2 regions of the Streptomyces sp. NRRL B-3229 genome follow, and region 1 is predicted to be linked to the other one. Evidence: predicted binding sites of a transcription regulator. Region 1 holds the regulator's gene; the other holds the start of a gene.
The links. Region 1 encodes HspR, which represses chaperone genes until heat shock. Its sites were predicted from a motif close to TTGAGNNNNNNNNNCTCAA; they were not measured.
Positions count from the first base shown of each region.

Region 2: lon (endopeptidase La) is a predicted target of HspR. The motif match lies at 5,429-5,447, and genes of this name have one in related genera.

Region 1 is NZ_JOGP01000010.1:81,580-93,146, reverse strand. It holds gene IF54_RS0118160 ((Fe-S)-binding protein) at 119-2,401, opposite strand; gene IF54_RS0118155 (MraY family glycosyltransferase) at 2,656-3,699, shown strand; gene dnaK (molecular chaperone DnaK) at 3,794-5,653, shown strand; gene grpE (nucleotide exchange factor GrpE) at 5,650-6,297, shown strand; gene dnaJ (molecular chaperone DnaJ) at 6,334-7,515, shown strand; gene IF54_RS0118135 (heat shock protein transcriptional repressor HspR) at 7,522-7,968, shown strand; gene IF54_RS0118130 (PA14 domain-containing protein) at 8,065-10,446, opposite strand; gene IF54_RS0118125 (sugar ABC transporter substrate-binding protein) at 10,687-11,567, shown strand, end outside.
Region 2 is NZ_JOGP01000011.1:137,957-149,523, reverse strand. It holds gene IF54_RS0119730 (HAMP domain-containing sensor histidine kinase) at 1-1,017, opposite strand, end outside; gene IF54_RS0119725 (response regulator transcription factor) at 1,014-1,751, opposite strand; gene IF54_RS0119720 (spermidine synthase) at 1,875-2,552, opposite strand; gene IF54_RS0119715 (rhomboid-like protein) at 2,703-3,503, shown strand; gene IF54_RS0119710 (GNAT family N-acetyltransferase) at 3,560-4,387, opposite strand; gene IF54_RS0119705 (GNAT family N-acetyltransferase) at 4,634-5,290, opposite strand; gene lon (endopeptidase La) at 5,470-7,884, shown strand; gene IF54_RS0119695 (lysozyme) at 7,964-8,830, opposite strand; gene IF54_RS0119690 (MarR family winged helix-turn-helix transcriptional regulator) at 9,063-9,557, shown strand; gene IF54_RS0119685 (protein phosphatase 2C domain-containing protein) at 9,783-10,571, opposite strand; gene IF54_RS0119680 (nitrate- and nitrite sensing domain-containing protein) at 10,944-11,567, shown strand, end outside.

The DNA.
Region 1 (11,567 bases):
ACGTGAGTTCGGTTAATTTTTGTGCGAGCTGAGGCGCGTGGGGCATGCCGGCACACGGCGACGCCCCCCGCCGATTCCTCGGACAGGGGGCGTCGTACGGCCGTGTCGGCCGTGTTCGCTACTTGACCGGCTCGGGCTCCGGCTCGCTCTCGGTCTCCGCGGCGTCCTCGGGGTCCACCGGGGTCTTGACCGAGTCCAGCAGCAGCTGGGCGACGTCGACGACCTGGATGGACTCCTTGGCCTTGCCGTCGTTCTTCTTGCCGTTCACGGAGTCCGTGAGCATGACCAGGCAGAACGGGCAGGCCGTGGAGACGATGTCCGGGTTCAGCGACAGAGCCTCGTCGACGCGCTCGTTGTTGATGCGCTTGCCGATCCGCTCCTCCATCCACATCCGCGCACCACCGGCGCCGCAGCAGAAGCCGCGCTCCTTGTGACGGTGCATCTCCTCGTTGCGGAGACCGGGCACGTTCGCGATGATCTCGCGCGGCGGCGTGTAGATCTTGTTGTGGCGGCCCAGGTAGCACGGGTCGTGGTAGGTGATGATGCCCTCGACCGGCGTCACCGGGACCAGCTTGCCCTCGTCGACGAGGTGCTGGAGCAGCTGGGTGTGGTGGATGACCTCGTAGTCGCCGCCGAGCTGCGGGTACTCGTTGCCGATGGTGTTGAGGCAGTGCGGGCAGGTCGCGACGATCTTCTTCGCGGACTTCGGCTTGGCGGACTCGGCGACGACCTTGCCGTCGTCGTCGAGCTCCTCGCCGAACGCCATGTTCAGTGCCATGACGTTCTCCATGCCGAGCTCCTGGAACAGGGGCTCGTTGCCGAGACGGCGGGCGGAGTCACCGGTGCACTTCTCGTCGCCGCCCATGATCGCGAACTTGACGCCCGCGATGTGGAGCAGCTCGGCGAAGGCCTTCGTCGTCTTCTTCGCGCGGTCCTCGAGGGCGCCCGCGCAGCCCACCCAGTACAGGTACTCGACCTCGGTGAGGTCCTCGATGTCCTGGCCGACGACCGGGACCTCGAACTCGACCTCCTTGAGCCACTCCAGGCGCTGCTTCTTCGCCAGGCCCCAGGGGTTGCCCTTCTTCTCCAGGTTCTTGAGCATCGTGCCCGCCTCGGACGGGAACGCGCTCTCGATCATCACCTGGTAGCGGCGCATGTCGACGATGTGGTCGACGTGCTCGATGTCCACCGGGCACTGCTCGACACAGGCGCCGCAGGTGGTGCAGGACCACAGGACGTCCGGGTCGATGACGCCGTTCTCCTCGACCGTCCCGATCAGCGGGCGCTCGGCCTCCGCCAGGGCCGCCGCCGGCACACCGGCCAGCTGCTCCTCGGACGCCTTCTCCTCGCCCTCCATGGTCTTGCCGCCACCCGCGAGCAGGTACGGCGCCTTGGCGTGCGCGTGGTCGCGCAGGGACATGATCAGGAGCTTGGGGGAGAGCGGCTTGCCGGTGTTCCACGCGGGGCACTGCGACTGGCAGCGGCCGCACTCGGTGCAGGTGGAGAAGTCGAGCAGGCCCTTCCAGGAGAACTGCTCGACCTGGGAGACGCCGAAGACGTCGTCGTCACCGGGGTCGGTGAAGTCGATCGGCTTGCCGCCGGAGGTCATCGGCTGGAGGCCGCCGAGGGCGGTCCCGCCGGTCGCCTCGCGCTTGAACCAGATGTTCGGGAAGGCCAGGAAGCGGTGCCAGGCCACACCCATGTTGGTGTTCAGCGACACGACGATCATCCACACGAAGGACGTGCCGATCTTGATCGTCGCGACGAGGTAGACGAGGTTCTGGAGCGTGCTCACGCCCAGGCCCTTGAAGGCCAGGACCAGCGGGTACGAGGCGAAGTACGAGGCCTCGTAGTGGTCCACGTGGTGCAGCCCGCCCTCCAGGCCCCGCAGCACGTAGATGGCCAGGCCGATGGTGAGGATGACGTACTCGACGAAGTACGCCTGGCCCGCCTTGGAGCCCGCGAAGCGGGACTTGCGGCCGGGGCGGGACGGCAGGCTCAGCAGCCGGATGACGATCAGGGCGATGATGCCGAGCGTCGTCATCACACCGATGAACTCGATGTACAGCTCGAACGGCAGGAAGTCGCCGATGACCGGCAGCACCCAGTCGGCCTGGAAGAGCTGACCGAAGGCCTGGGCGAGGGTCGGCGGCAGCGTCAGGAAGCCGACGGCCACGAACCAGTGGGCGAAGCCGACGATGCCCCAGCGGTTCATCCGGGTGTGGCCGAGGAACTCCTTCACCAGCGTCACACTGCGGGCGTAGGGGTTGTCGGTCCTGCTCCCGGCGGGCACGGGCTGGCCCAGCTTGAAGTACCGGACGAACTGGCCGATGGCGCGTGCGAGCAGCGCCACGCCGACCACGGTCAGTACCAGCGACACGATGATCGCGGCGAGTTGCATTTCGGGGCTCCTCGGGCCTGCGAGGGGTCTACGAGAGTTCCGTGAAGAGCGTGCTCGTCATCGTGAAGAGCATGCGCGTCCGCACTGTCACTCTCGTCATTACTAAGCGGTAACTTATGCAGTCCGTCTGAGACTACCCCCATCCTGCGCCGCACTGTAGCCGGGGGCCGGGTGATCTGAATCGCTGAGGGTTACCTTAAAACCCGATCGTGTTATTCGTGCTGAATTGGTGCATACGGCGCTAATTTGGGCTCGTGCTCTATGGGATCCTCGCCGCCTCGTCCGCCCTGCTCCTCGCCGCCGTGCTCACCGGCCTGCTGCGGATGCCCGCCCTGCGCCTCGGGATCGTCGACCGGCGGTGGCGGCGCCCCATGCCGCTGTCCGGCGGGGCGGCGGTGGTGGCGGCCACTTGTGTGGTCGCGGCCGTGGGCGACCGGCAGGGGGTCACCCCGCTCGGCCCCGAGGCCGGGCGCCTCCTCGTCGCCGGGGCCGGTGTCGCCCTTCTCGGCCTCGTCGCCGACGTGCTGCGTGTCAAGGCGCGGTTCCTCGTCGGCGGTACGGCCGTGGCGGCGGCCTGTGTGGTGCCGTACGAGGAGACGGGGGTGCTCGCCGGGATCCTCGCCGTCGGCTGGATCGTGTTCGTCGCTCTCGGGTTCAAGGCGCTCGACCACGCCGACGGACTCGCCGGGACGGTCGGCGTGGTCACCGCCTTCGGTGCGGCGGCCTGCGCGGCGGCCGAGGTGATGGACGGGCTCGCCGTGCTGCTGAGCGTGCTGGCCGCCGCGCTGACCGGGTTCCTGATGCACAACTGGCATCCCGCGCGCGCGGGACTGGGCGCCTGCGGGTCGCTGTTCACGGGGTTCGTGCTGGCCTCGGCGGCCGTGACGACCCGCGCGGGACAGGACCTGGGATCCAGTGCCGCGGTGCTGTTCGCGCTGAGCGCCCTGGTGGCCGCCGACATCGCCCTCGTCGTCCTCGCCCGGCGGCTGTCCGGACGTTCGCTGCTGCGTCCCGGACCCGACCATCTCGCCCACCGGCTGCGCAGGCTGGGGCTCACCCCGCAGGGCGCGTCCGTCCTCCTGGGTGTCACGGCCTTCGGCGGGGTACTCGTCGCGGTCCTCGTGCACCTCGGGTGGATCGCCGCGAGCGGGGTGCTGTGGGTGGCCGGCGGGGCGCTGGTCCTCGTGGTCGGACTGCTGTTGGTGAGGCCGAGAGTGAAGCCCGCCGCACGGTCCGGTGTGGTCCCGCGTCCCGCATCTCCGCAGGTCACGACCCAGTTGCGTGTAAGGAACGGATAAGAGTTGAGCCCCTGTGACTCAGGTCTGTTGACCGAGCCGCCAACGTCATGCACACTTGAGTCCGTTCCACTCAAGTCAGCTGGAGGAAATCACCATGGCACGTGCGGTCGGCATCGACCTGGGCACGACTAACTCCGTCGTCAGCGTTCTTGAAGGCGGCGAGCCCACCGTCATCACCAACGCCGAGGGTGCCCGGACCACGCCGTCCGTCGTCGCCTTCGCGAAGAACGGCGAAGTGCTCGTCGGCGAGGTGGCCAAGCGCCAGGCGGTCACCAACGTGGACCGGACCATCCGGTCCGTGAAGCGCCACATGGGCACCGACTGGAAGATGGAGCTGGACGGGAAGCCCTTCAACCCGCAGCAGATCTCCGCGTTCATCCTCCAGAAGCTCAAGCGGGACGCCGAGTCCTACCTGGGCGAGAAGGTGACCGACGCGGTCATCACCGTCCCGGCGTACTTCAACGACTCCGAGCGCCAGGCGACCAAGGAGGCCGGCGAGATCGCGGGCCTGAACGTCCTGCGCATCGTCAACGAGCCCACCGCGGCCGCGCTCGCCTACGGCCTCGACAAGGACGACCAGACGATCCTCGTCTTCGACCTCGGTGGCGGCACCTTCGACGTGTCCCTCCTGGAGATCGGCGACGGCGTCGTCGAGGTGAAGGCCACCAACGGCGACAACCACCTCGGTGGTGACGACTGGGACCAGCGTGTCGTCGACTACCTGGTGCAGCAGTTCAAGTCCGGCCACGGCGTGGACCTCGCCAAGGACAAGATGGCCCTCCAGCGCCTCCGCGAGGCCGCCGAGAAGGCCAAGATCGAGCTGTCCTCCTCCACCGAGACCTCGATCAACCTGCCCTACATCACGGCCTCCGCCGAGGGCCCGCTGCACCTGGACGAGAAGCTCACCCGCGCCCAGTTCCAGCAGCTGACCGCGGACCTCCTGGAGCGCTGCAAGACCCCGTTCTTCAACGTCATGAAGGACGCCGGCGTCTCCATCAACGAGATCGACCACGTCGTCCTCGTCGGTGGCTCCACCCGTATGCCCGCCGTCGCCGAGCTCGTCAAGGAGCTGACCGGCGGCAAGGACGCCAACAAGGGCGTCAACCCGGACGAGGTCGTCGCCATCGGCGCGTCCCTCCAGGCCGGTGTCCTCAAGGGTGAGGTCAAGGACGTCCTGCTCCTCGACGTGACCCCGCTGTCCCTCGGCATCGAGACCAAGGGCGGCATCATGACCAAGCTCATCGAGCGCAACACCACGATCCCGACCAAGCGGTCCGAGATCTTCACCACGGCCGAGGACAACCAGCCCTCCGTGCAGATCCAGGTCTACCAGGGTGAGCGCGAGATCGCGGCGTACAACAAGAAGCTCGGGATGTTCGAGCTGACCGGTCTGCCGCCGGCCCCCCGTGGCGTGCCGCAGATCGAGGTGTCCTTCGACATCGACGCCAACGGCATCATGCACGTGACCGCCAAGGACCTGGGCACGGGCAAGGAGCAGAAGATGACCGTCACCGGCGGCTCCTCGCTGCCGAAGGACGAGGTCGACCGGATGCGCCAGGAGGCCGAGCAGTACGCGGACGAGGACCACCGCCGCCGCGAGGCCGCCGAGACCCGCAACCAGGGCGAGCAGCTCGTCTACCAGACGGAGAAGTTCCTCAAGGACAACGAGGACAAGGTTCCCGGCGAGGTCAAGACCGAGGTCGAGGCCGCCGTCGAGGAGCTGAAGGCCGCGCTCAAGGGCGAGTCCGCCGAGGGCGACAACACAGCCGAGATCCGCACCGCGACCGAGAAGGTCGCCGCGGTCTCCCAGAAGGTCGGCCAGGCCATGTACGCCGACGCCCAGGCCGCGCAGGCCGCCGGCGGCGAGGACGCCGGTGCCTCCCAGGCCAAGGCGGACGACGACGTCGTGGACGCCGAGATCGTGGACGACGAGCGCAAGGACGGTGCCGCGTGACGGAGGAGACCCCGGGCTTCGACGAGAAGCCCGACGTCCCCTCCGGCGCCACCGACGACGCCGAGCCGCAGGCCGCCGCCTCCTCCTCGGAGGCGGGGGCGGCCCCGGCCGGGGACGCAAGTGCCCAGATCGCAGGCCTGACGGCCCAGCTGGACCAGTCGCGCAAGGCGCTCGACGAGCGCACCGCCGACCTCCAGCGGCTCCAGGCCGAGTTCCAGAACTACCGACGCCGCGTGGAGCGGGACCGGATCACGGTCAAGGAGATCGCCGTCGCGAACCTCCTGACCGAACTCCTGCCCACCCTCGACGACATCGGCCGCGCCCGGGAACACGGTGAGCTGCTCGGCGGGTTCAAGTCCGTCGCGGAGTCGCTGGAGACCGTCGCGGCGAAGATGGGTCTTCAGCAGTTCGGCAAGGAGGGCGAGCCCTTCGACCCGACGATCCACGAGGCCCTGATGCACAGTTACGCGCCCGACGTCACCGAGACGACGTGCGTGGCGATTCTCCAGCCGGGGTATCGCATCGGCGAGCGCACCATCCGCCCCGCGCGGGTGGCGGTCGCCGAACCGCAGCCGGGCGCGCAGGCGGCCAAGGACGAGTCCGAGGCCGGCGAGGAGAAGGACAACAGCTCTGAAGAGGGCTGAAGCCGTGGCCGGTGACCGAAAGGAGGGGCGTCGGGGATGAGCACCAAGGACTTCATCGAGAAGGACTACTACAAGGTCCTCGGCGTCCCCAAGGACGCCACCGAGGCCGAGATCAAGAAGGCGTACCGCAAGCTCGCACGCGAGTTCCACCCGGACGCCAACAAGGGCAACGCCAAGGCCGAGGAGCGCTTCAAGGAGATCTCCGAGGCCAACGACATCCTCGGCGACCCCAAGAAGCGCAAGGAGTACGACGAGGCCCGCACCCTGTTCGGCAACGGCGGCTTCCGCCCGGGGCCGGGCGGTGCGGGCGGCTCCTTCAACTTCGACCTGGGCGACCTCTTCGGAGGCGGCGCCCAGGGCGGGGGCCAGGCAGCCGGCGGCTTCGGCGGCGGACTCGGAGACGTCTTCGGCGGCCTGTTCAACCGGGGCAGCTCCGGGACTACGCGCGTCCAGCCGCGGCGCGGGCAGGACATCGACACCGAGGTCACCCTCAGCTTCACCGAGGCGATCGAAGGGGCGACCGTCCCGCTCAGGATGTCCTCGCAGGCCCCCTGCAAGGCCTGTTCGGGCACCGGCGACGCCAACGGCAACCCGCGCGTGTGCCCGACCTGCGTCGGCACCGGCCAGGTGGCCCGGGGCTCCGGCGGCGGCTTCTCGCTGACGGACCCCTGCCCGGACTGCAAGGGCCGGGGCCTGATGGCGGAGAACCCCTGCGAGGTCTGCAAGGGCTCCGGGCGGGCCAAGTCCTCCCGGACCATGCAGGTCCGCATTCCGGCCGGGGTGTCGGACAGCCAGCGGATCCGGCTGCGCGGCAAGGGCGCGCCCGGTGAGCGCGGCGGCCCGGCGGGCGACCTGTACGTCACCGTGCACGTCGCCGCGCACCCCGTCTTCGGCCGCAAGGGCGACAACCTCACGGTGACGGTTCCGGTGACCTTCACGGAGGCGGCGCTCGGCGGCGAGGTGCGGGTGCCGACGCTGGGCGGTCCTTCGGTGACCCTGAAGCTGCCGCCGGGCACCCCCAACGGCCGCACCATGCGGGCGCGGGGCAAGGGCGCGGTCCGCAAGGACGGCACCCGGGGCGATCTGCTGGTCACCGTCGAGGTGAGTGTCCCGACCGAGCTGTCGGGGAAGGCTCGTGACGCGCTGGAGGCGTATCGCGAGGCGACCGTGGGGGAGGACCCACGGGCGGAGCTGTTCCAGGCCGCGAAGGGAGCATGATTCGAGATGGACGGTCGTCGACGCAATCCGTATGAACTGACCGAGGAAACCCCGGTCTACGTCATCTCGGTGGCGGCCCAGCTCTCCGGCCTGCACCCGCAGACCCTCCGTCAGTACGACCGCCTCGGCCTGGTCTCCCCGGACCGCACGGCCGGGCGGGGCCGCCGCTACTCGGCCCGCGACATCGAACTGCTCCGCCAGGTACAGGCGCTGTCGCAGGACGAGGGCATCAACCTCGCCGGCATCAAGCGCATCATCGAGCTGGAGAACCAGGTCGTGGCGCTCCAGCAGCGGGTGGCCGAACTCCAGGCCGCCGTCGAGGGCGCCGCCGCGGCGATGCAGCAGCGGGAGGCCGCGGTGCACGCGTCGTACCGCCGCGACCTGGTGCCGTATCAGGAGGTCCAGCAGACCAGCGCGCTGGTGGTGTGGCGGCCGAAGAAGGCCAGGGACTAGGTCTTCATGCAGAACCAGACGGACTGATGCGAGAAGGGGCCCGGAGATCTCTCCGGGCCCCTTCTCGTCGTCGGGGGTCACCCCGTCGGCTCGCGGTCAGTACTCCCAGATGCCGTACGCCGCCGACCTGGCCACCGTCTCGGTGCCCGCGGAGTCCAGGAGGACCACGCGGTAGTAGTACAGGCCCAGCAGGTCGTCGTGGACCGTGGTGTCCATGTACGACGTGGGACCGCCGGTGGCTCCCTCGGTCAGGGTGGCGTAGGCGTTGGCCGCCGGGTCCCAGCGCTCGACGCGGTAGTGCGTGAACCGGGAGCAGTCGCCGAGGCCGGAGCTCTCGGAGCAGCCGACGTACAGCTCGGGGTAGTTGTCCTCACGGACCTCCGTGCCCGTCCAGCCCGGCGGCCGGGTGTCGGGCAGGGTGACCGTGATGTCGGCGGTGTGCCAGAAGTCCGGCCCCTCGTCCCAGAGGACGTCCACGGCGGCGACCCGGTAGACGTGGGCCGCGCCGTCCGGCACGGTCGGGCAGAGGATCTCGGTCTCGGCGAGCGCCTGCCCCTTCCAGCAGTTCCGCTTCCAGACGGTCTCGCCGGTCTCCGGGTCGGTGGTGCCCTGCCACACGTAGTACATGAACACGTCGTCGTCGGCGGGCGGGGTCCAGGACAGCCGTACGCCGAGCGGGACCTGTTCGGCGGTCAGGTCCCGGACCGGGTCCGGGCGCTTGGTGTCCGGGGTGGTCGCGGTGGCCGCCGGCCCGGGCTGCGAGGCGTGGCCGTGAGGGTCGACGGTCACGACCCGGTACTCGTACGTCGTCTCGGAGGCGCCGGAGACGTCCTCGCAGCTGCCGTGCAGCACCTGGCGCCCCGCGTAGGACGGGGCGTCCTCGCCCGCCCACCACCAGCTCACCGACGGGTCCGTGCCGTCGGTCCCGCATGTGGTCACGACGGCCGTCTCGCCGGTCACCGGGTCGGTCCGTTCGATTCGGTAGGTGAGCAGCGGGGCGCTGTCATGGGTCCACGGGTCGGCGCTCGCCCAGGAGACGTGCACGCCCTTGGCGGAGCGGGTCGCGGTGGTCTCGTACGGGGCGATCGCCTCCGGCCGGTCCGCCATGCGCAGGGCGATTTCCACCGGCGCGGAGGCGTTGCCCTTGGTGTCCTGGGTGCGGACCGCGTACCGGTAGGAGTCGGCGGCGGCGAGGAGCTGGCGCGGCACGACGTCGGTCTGCGTGGTGGTGCCGGCCGTACCGGGCAGCGCGTCGCGCCAGCCACCCGTCGCCGGGTCGTACTGGAGGAGTTCGTACCGCGCGGCCCCCTCGACGGCGGACCACACCAGGTGCGGGACGCCGGCGCGGTACTCGACCCGGGCGTCGGCGGCGGTCGCCGGCGGGGTCATGTCGAACGTGGTGAAGGTGGTGGCCGCCGAGTACGCGGACCAGTTCCCGACGGCGTCCCGGGCACGGCCCCGGTAGGTGACCTTGCTGCCGTCGGCGGGCTGCCCCGTGTCGCAGGTCGCGCCCTTGGTGCCGGTGTAGACGGTCACCCAGGAGTTGGTGGCCTGGTTGAGCCGCTGGAGTTCGTACATGGCGATGTCGGCCGCGTTCTCCGCGGTGGTGACGAGCTCCGGGCCCGCGAACGGCTGGTCGTCCGGGCACGCGTCCATCTCGAGGAAGGGCGCCGCGGGCGGAGTCGTGTCCACGGTGGTGACGGGCTGGTCGGCGGTCCCGCCCGAGGTGTTGCCGGCCTTGTCGTGGGCGCGGACCTCGAAGTAGTAGGTGGCGCCGGTGGGCGGCGTGCTGTCGGTGTACGAGGTGCCGGTGGTCGTGGCGAGCGGCGCGGCCGGGAACGAGGCCCCCTTCAGCCGTCGGTAGACCTTGTACCCGGCGAGGTCCATCTCCTTGTTCCTCGCCCAGGTGACCTTGGTCTTGCGGGTGGCCTTGTCGTACGTCACCGAAGTGCCGGTCGGTGTGAGGGGTTTGACCTTGTCGACGTCGGCGGTGGTGCGGGGGGTGTAGGTGACTTTGACCTTGGCGGTGCCGGTCCAGTTCGCGTAGTCGACGCGCAGGGTGTGCTTGCCGGCGGGGATGGTGACGTTGGCGGTCTTCTTGACCGTCGTCGAGACGTTCTTCCAGAGGTCGATCTTCCGGACCCCGTCGACGTACACCCGCATTCCGTCGAGACCGGCGGCGTTGAGGGTGAACGGCCCGCCGGAGCCGAAGTCGCGGGTCACACTCCAGCGAACGCCGAAATTGTCCTTCGGCAGCCCGGAGACCGGGGCACCGCTCCAGGACTGGTCGATCGCGTCGTCGCAGTCCGTTTTCTTCGGGGTGCCGGAGAAGGACGTGTTCGCGTAGAACTGGCGCTGGAACACCGGGGAGGTGCACGACACGGCTGCCGAGGCGGGGGCCGCCGCTGCCAGGGTGGTGAGGGTGCCGGCGGCGGCTAGGACGAGCGCCGTGGCGGTCGTACGGCTGGCTGACTTCATTCGATCCTCTGGTCGGACGTGGAACAGCAGTTGTGGGGCTGCTGTGATCACGACACCTGAGGTGTGAAGTTGGTTGTACTAGTGTTCGCGCCAAGTCTTCACACCGTCGGCGGAGAGTGGCGTTGCGCACTCGTTAAGTGATTCCGCTTGACGCCGGTGGTCGGCCCCGCGTTGGCTTTTCAGACACATGGGCCGCAATGCCGCGCCCGCGTCCGGAGAGCATCAGAAGTGAGCAGCCCCATGCGTCGTCGTATCGCCATAGCCGTGGCAGCGTCCACGATGTCCTTCTCGCTGGCCGCCTGCGGGGCGCTCGGCGCCGCGAGCGGGAGCGAGGCGAGCCCCACCAAGGGCGACGACGTCACCGTCGGTGTGCTGATGCCGGAGAAGACGAACACCCGTTACGAGGAGTTCGACTACCCGATCATCAAGAAGAAGGTCGCGGAGCTCACGGACAAGAAGGGCAAGACGGTCTACGCCAACGGCGAGGCCAACGCCAAGAAGCAGGCCTCGCAGATGCAGGAGATGATCGACGAGAAGGTCGACGTCATCCTGCTGGACGCGGTCGACTCGCACGCCATCGCGGGCATGGTGCAGAAGGCCAAGGACGCGGGCATCCCGGTCATCGCCTACGACCGGCTCGCCGAGGGCCCGATCGACGGGTACGTCTCCTTCGACAACGAACTCGTCGGCGAGGTGCAGGGCCGCTCCCTCATCGAGGCGCTCGGTTCCGGTATCGACAGCTCCGACAAGATCGTCATGATCAACGGCTCGCCCTCCGACCCGAACGCCGGGCAGTTCAAGGCGGGGGCGATGTCCGAGCTCAACGGCAAGGTGACGATCGCCGAGACGTACGACGTCGACGGCTGGAAGCCGGAGATCGCGCAGAAGAACATGGCCGAGGCGATCAACGCGATCGGCAAGGGCAACATCAAGGCCGTGTACTCCGCCAACGACGCCATGGCCGGCGCCGCCATCCAGGCGATGGAGAGCGCGGGCATGACGAAGCTCCCGCCGATCACCGGCCAGGACGCGGAGCTGTCCGCGGTGCAGCGGATCGTCTCCGGCGAGCAGTACATGAGCGTCTACAAGCCGTACCCGGACGAGGCCGAGGCCGCCGCCGA
Region 2 (11,567 bases), on a different contig from region 1:
ATCCACCGCCCAGCGGGCGATCGCCAGCCCGAGCCCGGTGCCGCCGTCGCTGCCCGGACCGTGCGGCCGCGGCACCTGACCGCGGTTGAACCGCTCGAAGACGCGGTGCCACTCGGAGCGCGGGATGCCCGGGCCCTCGTCGAGGACCTCCAGCTCAAGGGATTCCGGCAGGGCCCCGCGCCGCGCCTTGACCGTCACCCGGCCGTGCGGCGGGCTGTGCTTGACCGCGTTGTCGATCAGGTTGGCGACCACCTGGTGGATGCGCTCCGGATCGGCGTGCGCGGTCAGCTCCGGCGGCGTCACGTCGAGGTGCAGATGCACGTCGTTGCGGGTGTGGCTGCCGGATCCTGAGGCGATGCCCGCGCGCGCGGTGGCGACCATGTTGGCTTCCTTCAGCACGCCCGAGAGATACGGCCACACCTCGAAACGACGCTTCTTCAGCGGCACGACGCCGTTGTCCAGGCGGGACAGGTCCAGCAGGGTCTCCACCAGCCGGCCGAGCCGCTCGGTCTGCTTGAGGGCCGTGCGCATGGTCTCGGGGTCGGCCTGGGTGACCCCGTCGACGATGTTCTCCAGCACGGCGCGCAGGCCCGCGATGGGGGTGCGCAGCTCGTGGGAGACATTTGCCACAAGTTCCTTGCGCTGGCGTTCCTGGGCCTCCAGGTCGTCCGCCATGCGGTTGATGGTCTGGGCCAGGTCGCCCAGCTCGTCCCGGCGGTTCTCGCGGACCCGGCGGGTGTAGTCGCCGTGCGAGATGGACCGGGCGACCGCGTTCATGTCGTCCAGGGGCGCGGTGAGCGAATGCGCCACGAACTGCGTGATGAGCAGGGTGGCGATCATCGAGAAGACCGTGATGAAGCGCAGCTCGGTCGCCGTGCGCATCGCGATCATCATCAGCCCGGTGGTGATGAGGACCGCGATGACGACCAGCGCGCCCAGCTTCGTCTTGATCGAGAACGGGCTGACGCCCCCCCAGGCCTCCCTGGGACCTCTCCGGCCTGCCGGACCCTCGCTCATGGCGTCGGCGTCTCCAGGGCGTAGCCCACGCCGTGCACCGTGCGGATCCGCTCGGCGCCGATCTTCCGGCGCAGTGCCTTGATGTGGCTGTCGACCGTGCGGGTGCCGGAGGCGTCCGCCCAGTCCCAGACCTCGGCGAGCAGCTGCTCACGGGAGAGCACCGCGCGCGGGGTGTTCGCGAGGCACACCAGCAGGTCGAACTCGGTCGGGGTGAGGTGGACGTCCTCGCTGCGCACCCGGACCCGGCGCTGCGCGTGGTCGATCTCCAGCTCGCCGAGCCGGAGAATGCCGCTTCTGGGGGTCGCGGCGGCCAGCGCGGCCCGCTCGACCCGCCGCAGCAGGACGTGCACGCGCGCGGCCAGCTCACGCATCGAGAAGGGCTTGGTCATGTAGTCGTCGGCGCCGACGCCGAGTCCGACCAGCATGTCGGTCTCGTCGTCCCGCGCGGTGAGCATCATCACCGGCACCGGGCGGGCTGCCTGCACGCGTCGGCAGACCTCCAGACCGTCGAAGCCGGGCAGCATGATGTCGAGGATCAGCAGATCGGGCTGCCAGGCCTCGGCCGTGTCGACCGCCGACGGACCGTCGACCGCCGTTTGCACGAGGAATCCCTCGGCGCGCAGGCGGGTCGCGATGGCGTCGACGATCGTCGGATCGTCCTCGACGACCAGGACTCGGCGCTGTGCGCCCTGGGTGGCCGTCGTGCCGTTCTGGGAGGTGTGTGTCTGCTCCATCGCCCGCCCCTGGGGAGTGCTTTCCGGAACCATGTGGGGTGATTCCTTGTCTGCGCATGACTGCGATTGACGCTTGAATGATCGGCGTAGGGAAGCAGAGTACGGGGAGTCATCACCCCTTTGCTATCCAGGTCGGACGGCGAGATGTACGACGTCGGGTACGCCCCGGGCAACGGGGATCTCCTCGGTACGTACCTGCTGGAACCCGGCATTTGCTAGGGATCCCTCAAATTCCGCTGATGGTCTGGCGGACCACACCGCCAGTACCCCGCCCGGCTTCAACGCCCTTGCGCAGCTTGTGAGTCCGGCGGGCGCGTAGAGGCCGTGGTTGCCGTCCGTGACCGTCCAGTCGGGACCGTTGTCGATGTCGAGGCAGAGCGCGTCAAAAGTGGCGCATGTCTCATTGACGAATCCGACTAGATCCGTTTCCAGAATGTTCGTCCGCGGATCGGCCAGCGCTCGCGCGGAGAGCGCCGAGAGCGGCCCCGCGCGGTGCCAGTCGATGACGGCCGGCTCCCGCTCCACGACCGTGATCCGGCCCCACCGCGGATTCGCGGCGGCGTGTGCGAGCGAGAAGCCCACGCCCAGACCGCCGATCAGGACGTGCGGGTCCGGGCGGTCGTCCAGCGCACCGAGCGCCGCGTCGACGAGGATCCGCTCCGAGCGCCCGTCGGAGGTGTCCATCAGGAAGCAGCCGTTGGCGATGATCTGGAGCAACTCGCCGTGGCGCCGCAGGACGACCTCCCCGTAGGGGCCCTCGCGACGGTCCAGGACTTCGGGAATGTCGTACGAGGTGGGCATCGGCCCATCCTGGCAGGGAGGGCGAGGCGGGCCGAACGAATTACAGGTTCTTGAGAAGTCACTGTGAATCAGGTCCAGGGTGGCGCGGGTCACAGACAGCGGGCGGGTCGGGCGCGAAGGCTGAGGGCGAACCGGAAGGAGCAGCTCACCTTGGAACGGACCGCCCCCGCAGCTCCTCCCGACGGGTCCCCTCCCGACGACCGCCTCCCGGATGTCGCCGTCCTGCTCGACGGCATGCCCCGGCAGCGGAGTGCGGCGGAGGAGGCCACCGCCGAGCCACGGGAAGCGGCAACGACCGTCCCCACCAGGCGGTTCGGCGTCCCGCGCGGTCGGCGGCTGTTCCCCACGCCCACCGGGACCCCGTTCACCTTCGGCTACGGCGCCGTCCTGGTCGCGGTCGCGCTCGTCTCGGCGCGTCTGAGCCCCGCCCTCGTGCACACCCTGCACCAGGGCTCCAGCACCGATGTGGCCCACCTGGTGCGGACGCCGTTGCTGGTGCTGGTGGCCAGTGCGCTGTGGATCGCGGGCGGCATCCTCTCCCCGTACGCCATCGCCCTGCTGTTCGTCCTCACCGCGCTGGAGCGCAGGATCGGCGGGATGCGCACGGCCGCCGTCTTCCTGCTCGGGCACATCGGCGCGACCCTCGCGACGGAGGTCCCCGTAGGTGTCGCGGTCCTGGCCGGTCACCTCCCCGCCTCCTCGCTGCACCGGCTCGACTACGGCGTCAGCTTCGGCGTCGCCGCGAGCCTCGGCGCGCTCGCCGGACTCCTCCGGCCCTGGCTGCGGTGGCCGCTGCTCGCCCTCTTCGGCTGGGAGCTGGCGACCGACCTGCTCGCCTTCACCGACCCGTTGACCGACTGGGGCCACCCGATAGCCCTCCTGACCGGCATCGCGACCTGGCCGCTGGTACGCCGGTGGCACCGCGCCCGGCATGGGCTCCTGGCCGACTAGGACCGCACGACCGCCGTAGGCGACGCCGTGGACGCCGGAGGGCAGCCGCGGTCGCTTCAACTGCCCGGCGGTGTCCAGACGTACGGCGTCGTCGTGGTCACCGCGTGGAAGCCGAGGCGGCGCAGGATCGGGGCGCTGTCGTCCGAGGCGTCCACGTGCAGATACGTGACCCCGCGGGAGGCGGCGAGAGCCGCGCGTACGGCGACCAGGGCCCGGTAGATGCCCCGGCCCCGCCACTCGGCGAGTGTGGAGCCGCCCCACAGACTGGCGAACTCGGTGCCCGCGCGGAACGCCAGCCACGCGGCGGACACCACCTCGCCGTCCGCCTCGGCCACGTACACGGCGATCTCGTCCGGCGCGGCGGCGACCCGGCCGACGAGGTCCTCGGCGAGCCAACTCCAGTCCTGGCCCCACACCTTGGACTCCATCGCGGCGATCCGGCGCATGTCCGCGTCGGCCGTGACCCGGCGCAGGGTCACGCCGTCCGGCAGCGCGGGCTCTCCCACGGCCATCTCGGAGGCCAGGCCGATCAGCACCGTCTCCCGCTCCTCGGGCACGAAACCCGCCGCGCGGAGCCGCTCGGTGAGGTCGGCCGGGGTGTCGTGGGTCCGGGTCTTCCACTCCAGCGCCTCACCGCGCGCCGCGAAGAAGTCGCGCTGGCGGACGATGAGTGCGTCGAGCGCGGCACCGGTCACGCCGAGGTCGCGCGGCCCGCTCACGAACCCACGGAACTGGCCGACGATCCGCAGCAGGGGTCCGTCCTGCTCGTACGTCACGCCGACGGGCGGGGTCGGGGGAGCGGCGCGCATCTGGTCGTCGTAGGCGGAGAGGAGGGGCTGTACGGCTTCGGTGGAGGCGGTGGAGGCGGTGGAGGCGGTGGTCATGGTCGGTCGTTCCCCGTGTTCTCTCGGTTTCTCGGTCTCTCGGTCGGTCGTGCCGCGGGCGCCGGTCCCCGGGCCGGGACGTCCCGGCGGCGGCCCTTTCCCGGGCCGGGAAGAGCCGGCCGTGGCCGGGTGTTGTCCGCTGTGCGGCCGGCAGGCTCCACCGGAGACGGCGGGGCGATCACCGGCGCAGCATGACAGAGGCCGTCACGGGCCGCCCGCGAGTTTCCGGCGGGCGGTGACGGGCGGTCACCCGGCGTTCGGTCCGACGAACTTCGCACTGGTGAGCGGAGCTTGCACATGCCAGCCCAGGGACTCGTACAGCCCCCGGCCCGCGGGCGTCCCCGCCAGTACACCGGTCCGCGCACCCGTGCCGGCCGCCGCGGCCTGGAGCGTGCGCATGACGACGCTGCCCAGCCCCCGCCGCCGATGGGCCGTCACGGTCTCGATCTGGTCGAAGACGGCACTCGCTCCGGTCGGGGCCACCTGGCCGCGAGCGGCGAGGGAGCCGTCGGGCGCGGCGACGAGCACGCGCGTGACGCCGCCGACGGACCACACGCGCGTGCGGTAACCGTCGGGCACGCCGGCTTCCGCTCGCGCGCCTCCGAGCGGAACCGTCATCAGATACCCGGGCTCGGGGTCCGCCCACCAGCCCTCGCCCAGCCATGCGCCGACAGTCTCCGGGTCCTGGAACACCTTCAGCCACACCCCGGCGCCCGTCACCGCGTCCGCGACCTTGCGCACGGCGCCCTCGTCCACCTCGTCGCCCAGCGCGTCGAAAACATGCCGCGAGACCTGCGCGATCTGCCCCACGTCCACGGTGAACCCCCAGGCCTCACGCTGCGGCGGGGCGGCCCCGCGGGACACGACCCAGCCGTCCACCCATGCCTGCACGATCCCGCCCACCGAACCCCCTGTAATGGTCTTTCGAGCATTCTGCCTATTACCCGTGTCACGATAGGGGCCGGGGTGCCGGCCCCGACAGCGGTGATCGCCCACAGCGAACAGGAAAGCGCGTGGGGAACATTCGAAGGCTCACGTGCATTGAGTCGGCATAGCTCAACTTGACTGCCGAAGGGGAGATCATGGCTTCGACGTCCACACCGCTCACTCTGCCTGTGCTGCCGCTCGACGACGAGGTCGTGCTGCCCGGAATGGTGGTGCCGCTGGACCTGAACGACGCCGACGTCCGCGCCGCGGTGGAGGCCGCCCAGGCCGCCGCCCGTTCGGAACCCGGCAAGCCCAAGGTCCTGCTGGTGCCACGGATCGACGGGACCTACGCGAGTACCGGTGTGCTCGGCACCGTCGAGCAGGTCGGCCGGCTGGCCGACGGCGACCCGGGCGCCCTCATCCGCGGCCGGGGCAGGGTGAAGATCGGTGCGGGGACCACCGGCCCGGGCGCCGCCCTGTGGGTCGAGGGGACCACGGTCGAGCAGACCGTCCCCGAACCGCTGCCCGGTCATGTCGCCGAACTGGTCAAGGAGTACAAGGCCCTCGCCACCGCCTGGCTGCGCAAGCGCAGCGCCTGGCAGGTCGTGGACCGGGTGCAGGCCATCGACGACGTGTCCGCGCTCGCCGACAACTCCGGCTACTCGCCGTTCCTGACCACCGAACAGAAGGTCGAGCTGCTGGAGACCGCCGACCCGGTCGCCCGCCTCAAGCTCGCCACCCAGCAGCTGCGCGACCACCTCGCCGAGCAGGACGTCGCCGAGACCATCGCGAAGGACGTCCAGGAGGGCGTCGACAAGCAGCAGCGCGAGTTCCTGCTCCGCCGTCAGCTGGAAGCCGTCCGCAAGGAATTGCGCGAGATCAACGGCGAACAGGACGGCGAGGAGTCCGACGACTACCGCGCCCGCGTAGAGACCGCCGACCTGCCCGAGAAGGTGCGGGAGGCCGCCCTCAAGGAGGTCGACAAGCTGGAGCGGTCCAGCGACCAGTCCCCGGAGGGCTCCTGGATCCGCACCTGGCTGGACACCGTCCTCGAACTCCCCTGGAACGAGCGGACCGAGGACGCCTACGACATCCAGGGCGCCAAGTCGGTCCTGGACGCCGAGCACGCGGGCCTGGAGGACGTGAAGGCGCGGATCACCGAGTACCTGGCGGTGCGCAAGCGCCGCAGCGACCGGGGCCTCGGTGTCATCGGCGGGCGGCGCGGTGGTGCCGTGCTGGCCCTCGTCGGCCCGCCCGGTGTCGGCAAGACCAGCCTCGGAGAGTCCGTCGCGCACGCCATGGGCCGCAAGTTCGTCCGCGTCGCCCTCGGCGGCGTCCGCGACGAGGCCGAGATCCGCGGCCACCGCCGTACGTACGTCGGCGCGCTGCCCGGCCGGATCGTGCGGGCCGTCAAGGAGGCCGGTTCCATGAACCCGGTCGTCCTGCTCGACGAGATCGACAAGGTGGGCTCCGACTTCCGCGGCGACCCCGCTGCGGCCCTCCTCGAGGTCCTGGACCCGGCGCAGAATCACACCTTCCGCGACCACTACCTGGAGGTCGAACTCGACCTGTCCGACGTGGTGTTCCTCGCCACGGCGAACGTCCTGGAGGCCATCCCCGAGGCCCTGCTCGACCGTATGGAGCTGGTCCGGCTCGACGGCTACACCGAGGACGAGAAGGTCGTCATCGCCCGCGACCACCTGCTCCCGCGCCAGCTGGAGCGAGCGGGCATCGACCAGGACGAGGTGACGCTGGAGGAGAGCGCGCTGCGCAAGCTCGCGGGGGAGTACACCCGCGAGGCGGGCGTGCGCACCCTGGAGCGCTCGATCGCCCGGCTGCTCCGCAAGGTCGCGGCGCAGCACGAACTGGGCGAGCGGGAGCTGCCGTTCACCATCGGCGCCGACGACCTGCGGGCCCTGATCGGCCGGCCGCACCACGTGCCCGAGTCGGCCCAGGACCCGGCGGAGCGCCGTACGGCGGTCCCGGGTGTGGCGACCGGACTCGCGGTCACCGGAGCGGGCGGGGACGTCCTCTACGTGGAGGCGTCGCTGGCCGACCCGGAGACGGGCGCGGCGGGCCTGACGCTGACCGGCCAGCTGGGTGACGTGATGAAGGAGAGCGCGCAGATCGCGCTGAGCTTCCTCAGGTCGCACGGCGCCGAGCTGGAGCTGCCCGTCGCCGACCTCAAGGACCGGGGCGTGCACATCCACTTCCCGGCGGGCGCGGTCCCGAAGGACGGGCCGAGCGCGGGCGTCACGATGACGACGGCACTGGCCTCGCTGCTCAGCGGCCGCCTGGTCCGCACGGACGTGGCGATGACCGGCGAGGTCTCGCTGACCGGCCGGGTGCTGCCGATCGGCGGGGTGAAGCAGAAGCTGCTCGCCGCGCACCGTGCCGGGGTGAGCACCGTCATCATCCCCAAGCGCAACGAGGCCGACCTGGACGACGTCCCGGCGGAGGTGCTGGACAAGCTCGACGTCCACGCCGTCACCGACGTCCGCCAGGTCCTGGAGCTGGCGTTGTCCCCGGCTGTGAACGGGGCGGCGCCGGAGGTTCCGGTGGCGGCGTGACGGGCGCCTCCGGATGAGGTGAAGGCCCGGGTTCTCGTGAGGGAGGCCCGGGCCTTCGCCGTGTCGGAGAGAGGGCGCGTCAGCCCTTGGCGAGCGCCTGTACGCGGTCCGGCGCCCCGTTGAACTTGTCGTGGTCGCCGACCGTCGGCCCGGAGGACGTGTACTGCCACATCGTGTAGGTGCTCCACCCCGCCGGCAGCGTTCCGGCGGTCGAGGCGTACCGGGCGATCCACAGCGGGTTGGCGGAGAAGCCGGCGTAGTTGCCGGTGCACTGGGACCACCAGGTGGTGGAGGTGTAGATGACGGCGTTGCGGCCGGTGCGGGCCTTGTACTGGTTCAGGAAGTCGCGGATCCAGCTGACCATCCCGCTCGTGGTCTTGCCGTAGCAGGTGTCGCCGTACGGGTTCCACTCGATGTCGAGGGTGCCGGGCAGGGTCCTGCCGTCGGCGGACCAGCCGCCGCCGTGGTCGACGAAATAGTTCGCCTGCGTTGCGCCGGACGTGGTGTCCGGGGTCGCGAAGTGGTACGCGCCGCGGATCATGCCGACGCCGTAGGCGCCGGTGTACTGCTGGGAGAAGTAGGGGTTCGTGTAATACGTCCCCTCGCTGGCCTTGTTGTACGACCAGCGGACTCCGCTGTTCCACAGCGTCGTCCAGGAGACGTTGCCCTGGTAGCTGGCCACGTCGACGCCCTCGGTCTGGGCGGCACGGGTGCCGGTGGGCAGGCCGTCCTGCCCGTCGTGGGCGGCGACGCCCATGCCCATGCGGGCGGTGCCGCGGGCGGGGGTGGTGGGGATGACGGGGGTGTTGGTCGTGGTGCTGGCTGTGGCGTCGGGCGACTGCTCGGCCGACGCCGGGGATATGGGAACCAGCGCGCATACGGCTATGAGGGCGCCGGCGAGGAACGCGCGCCGTGGGCGGGGGGATCCGGGTCTGTGCACGGGCATGGCGGGCCTCCGAAGGGCTCGGTGATGCTCGGTGGGGGAACACCCGGCCGGGGTGTGTGGCGTGGGCATGCCAGACATCGCCCGGTCAAGAAGCTACGCACGGCTGTGAGCGGCTGGGAAGAGGGACCGGTTGCTGCCGTTGGTCTAGCCCTGCGAAATACTTACGGAGCTGCGGCTACGGCGCAATTTGGCGCAAACTTTCAGAACCGGGAAATCCGAGGCAGGGGCTGACGTGCACGAAGACGGAAAGGGTGGCGGGGGCCGGGGGGCGGCCGACGCCCCGCCGAGCGGTGTGGACCAGCCCGGATTCCTGGCGCTGGAACGCGAGTTGACCGTCCTGCTGCGGCGCGCCCGGGCCAACCAGGGGGAGATGGCCCGCGAGGTCCACCCCGACCTGGAGTCGGCGGCGTACGGCCTGCTGATCCGTCTGGATGAATGCGGCCGTCAGCGCGCCACGGAACTGGCCGGGTACATCGGCGTCGGCAAGGCCACGATGTCCCGCCAGTTGCGCGCCCTGGAGGAACTGGGCCTGGTTGCCCGCGAACCGGACCCCGCGGACGGCCGGGCCTGGCTCGTCGACCTCACGGAGGAGGGCCGCACCCGGGTGCACCGCGTCCGCGACGCCCGCCGCGCCCGCTACGCCGGCCGCCTCGCCCACTGGAACCCGGCCGAGGTCACGGAACTGGCCCGCCTCCTGCACCAGCTGAACCGGGGCATGGAGAAGTAACCGCGTCTGCGACTCGCCCGAGCGGCGGGTCAGGTTGCCGATGGCACGGGGTGAGGCGGTCCGCGTCGGCCGGTCGGGTGATCCGCTGCGCCTGTCGAGGCGTCCGGCGTCAGGGGCCGAGCCGCTCGCCGAAGAGAGCCGGCCCGCGGTGCCCCGCCGGGTCTCCTGCCGCGCACCCGGTCGAGCAGCCGCGCGTACCCCCGATCAGCCCCCAGGCCCCCGCCCTCACAGCTCCGCGTAAACCACCGTCGCGTCGTCGTGGGTCTTGGCCCGGCCCAAGCGCACGCGTGCCTCCGCGTCCTCGCGTTCCAGTTCTCGTACGCGGTCCACCAGGGCCTGCGCGCTGTGCCGGCGTACGAACGTGAGGCAGTCGGTCCAGGTGCCTTCCTCGAAGCGCTCCACCCAGCGGGCCGCGCCGTCCGTGAGCGCGGCCAGGGCGCGGACCTCGGCGCGGGGGAGAGAACCCGTCACCGAGCGCTCCGCCACCGAGGGATCCGCGGCCGCCGTGTAGAAGCCGCCCTCCTTGTTGCGGAGGTGGGTGTCGACCAGCGCGTCCGTGGCCAGCGCGGCGCGCGGGATGCGCGCCAGCCGGTCGTCCAGCACCGGTGTCACCACCCCGCCCGGGGACTCCACCAGCAGCATCGAGTCGGACAGGACCAGGTACTCCACGGCCGACGGCGACCACCGTGCGATCGCCACCGTCGCCTGGGGCGTGCGTGGGTGAGAAAGGTCACAACCTTCACCATGTGACCGAGCTGTGCGCACGATGGCCCCCGACAGCACCTCCACCAGCGGAACATCCCTGAGCGAAACGGCCAGTTCGGTCAGCGCCCCGCCGAGCCGGGCCGTGAACCAGGGAACCGAATGCAGACACCCGGTCCCGCTCCGCGGCGGTGTCACCCCGTCGAGCACGACCAGCACTCCGCCCCGCCCCGACGCGGGCAGGGCGACACTCGCGAAGTCCTCGTTGGGCCGCTGGGCATCCCCGGGCTCCGTGACAAGTTCCGTACGCATTCGGCCAGTCTGCACGACCCCTTCACAAGCTTCGCCAAAGCCCGGCAACGGTCGCGGAATTGACGCACACGCGCAGGTCAGGCGCCTGGTTTAGGAGGGATTGGCGCACTCCGGCCCGACGTGGTGGCGAATCCTGCCATCGGTTCTCCCCGGCGTCCAACCGGCCCACCGGACCCGACACGCGCGCGTGTCCCAGGAACTTGCCCGCCAACTCCCCGACGGGGTTCACTCCTTCGGGTGGCGGCTCAGGCGATGCTCGCCCACCGCCCACCGGCGCTGGGAGGGTCGGGAATCGCACCCCGGTGTGCACACCAGTTGACGGAGCGTCACTCCGGGCCCATGGGTTTCACGAGTTCAGGAATGCGAGCAGCGGTGCAGAAGACGCGGCCTCGTCGCACAGGCAAGCAGACGGCCTCCGGCACGGAAGCGGAGCGCGCACCCGTCGCGCCCGGCGCCCCCGAGACCCCCGTCGGCAAGGGCCGCCCCACCCATGTCCGCACCCGGCTGATTCTCGCCGTCGCCGTCGTGGCCGCCGCGATCGCCGGGGCCGGCGTCCCCTCCCTGGTCACCGCGTCCGGGGACCTCCACGACTCCCAGGACCTGGTGACGCTCGCCGAGCAGACCCAGGACGCGCTCGACCTCGCCCACGCGCTCGCCGACGAACGCGACGAGGTCACCCCCTACATCGCCGCCGGCCGGCCCAAGTCCAAGGCGCCCGGCGAGCAGTCGAGCGCCCGCGTCGACCGCCAGATCGAGGAACTGCGCGCCGACACCGACCTCTCCCCGGCGCTGCGCGGCGACCTCGACGACATCGCCGCCGTACGGCACTCCGCCCTCACCGGGAAGTCCACCGCCCTGGAGGCGCACAACGCCTACTCGGCCGCCGTCACCGAGCTGCACCGGCTCGCCGAGGACCTGGCCGCGAGGACACCGCCCCGCGCGGGCTCCGGCGCCTACGCCCTCGCCGAGCTCGACTCTGCGGTGCAGCAGGCCGCC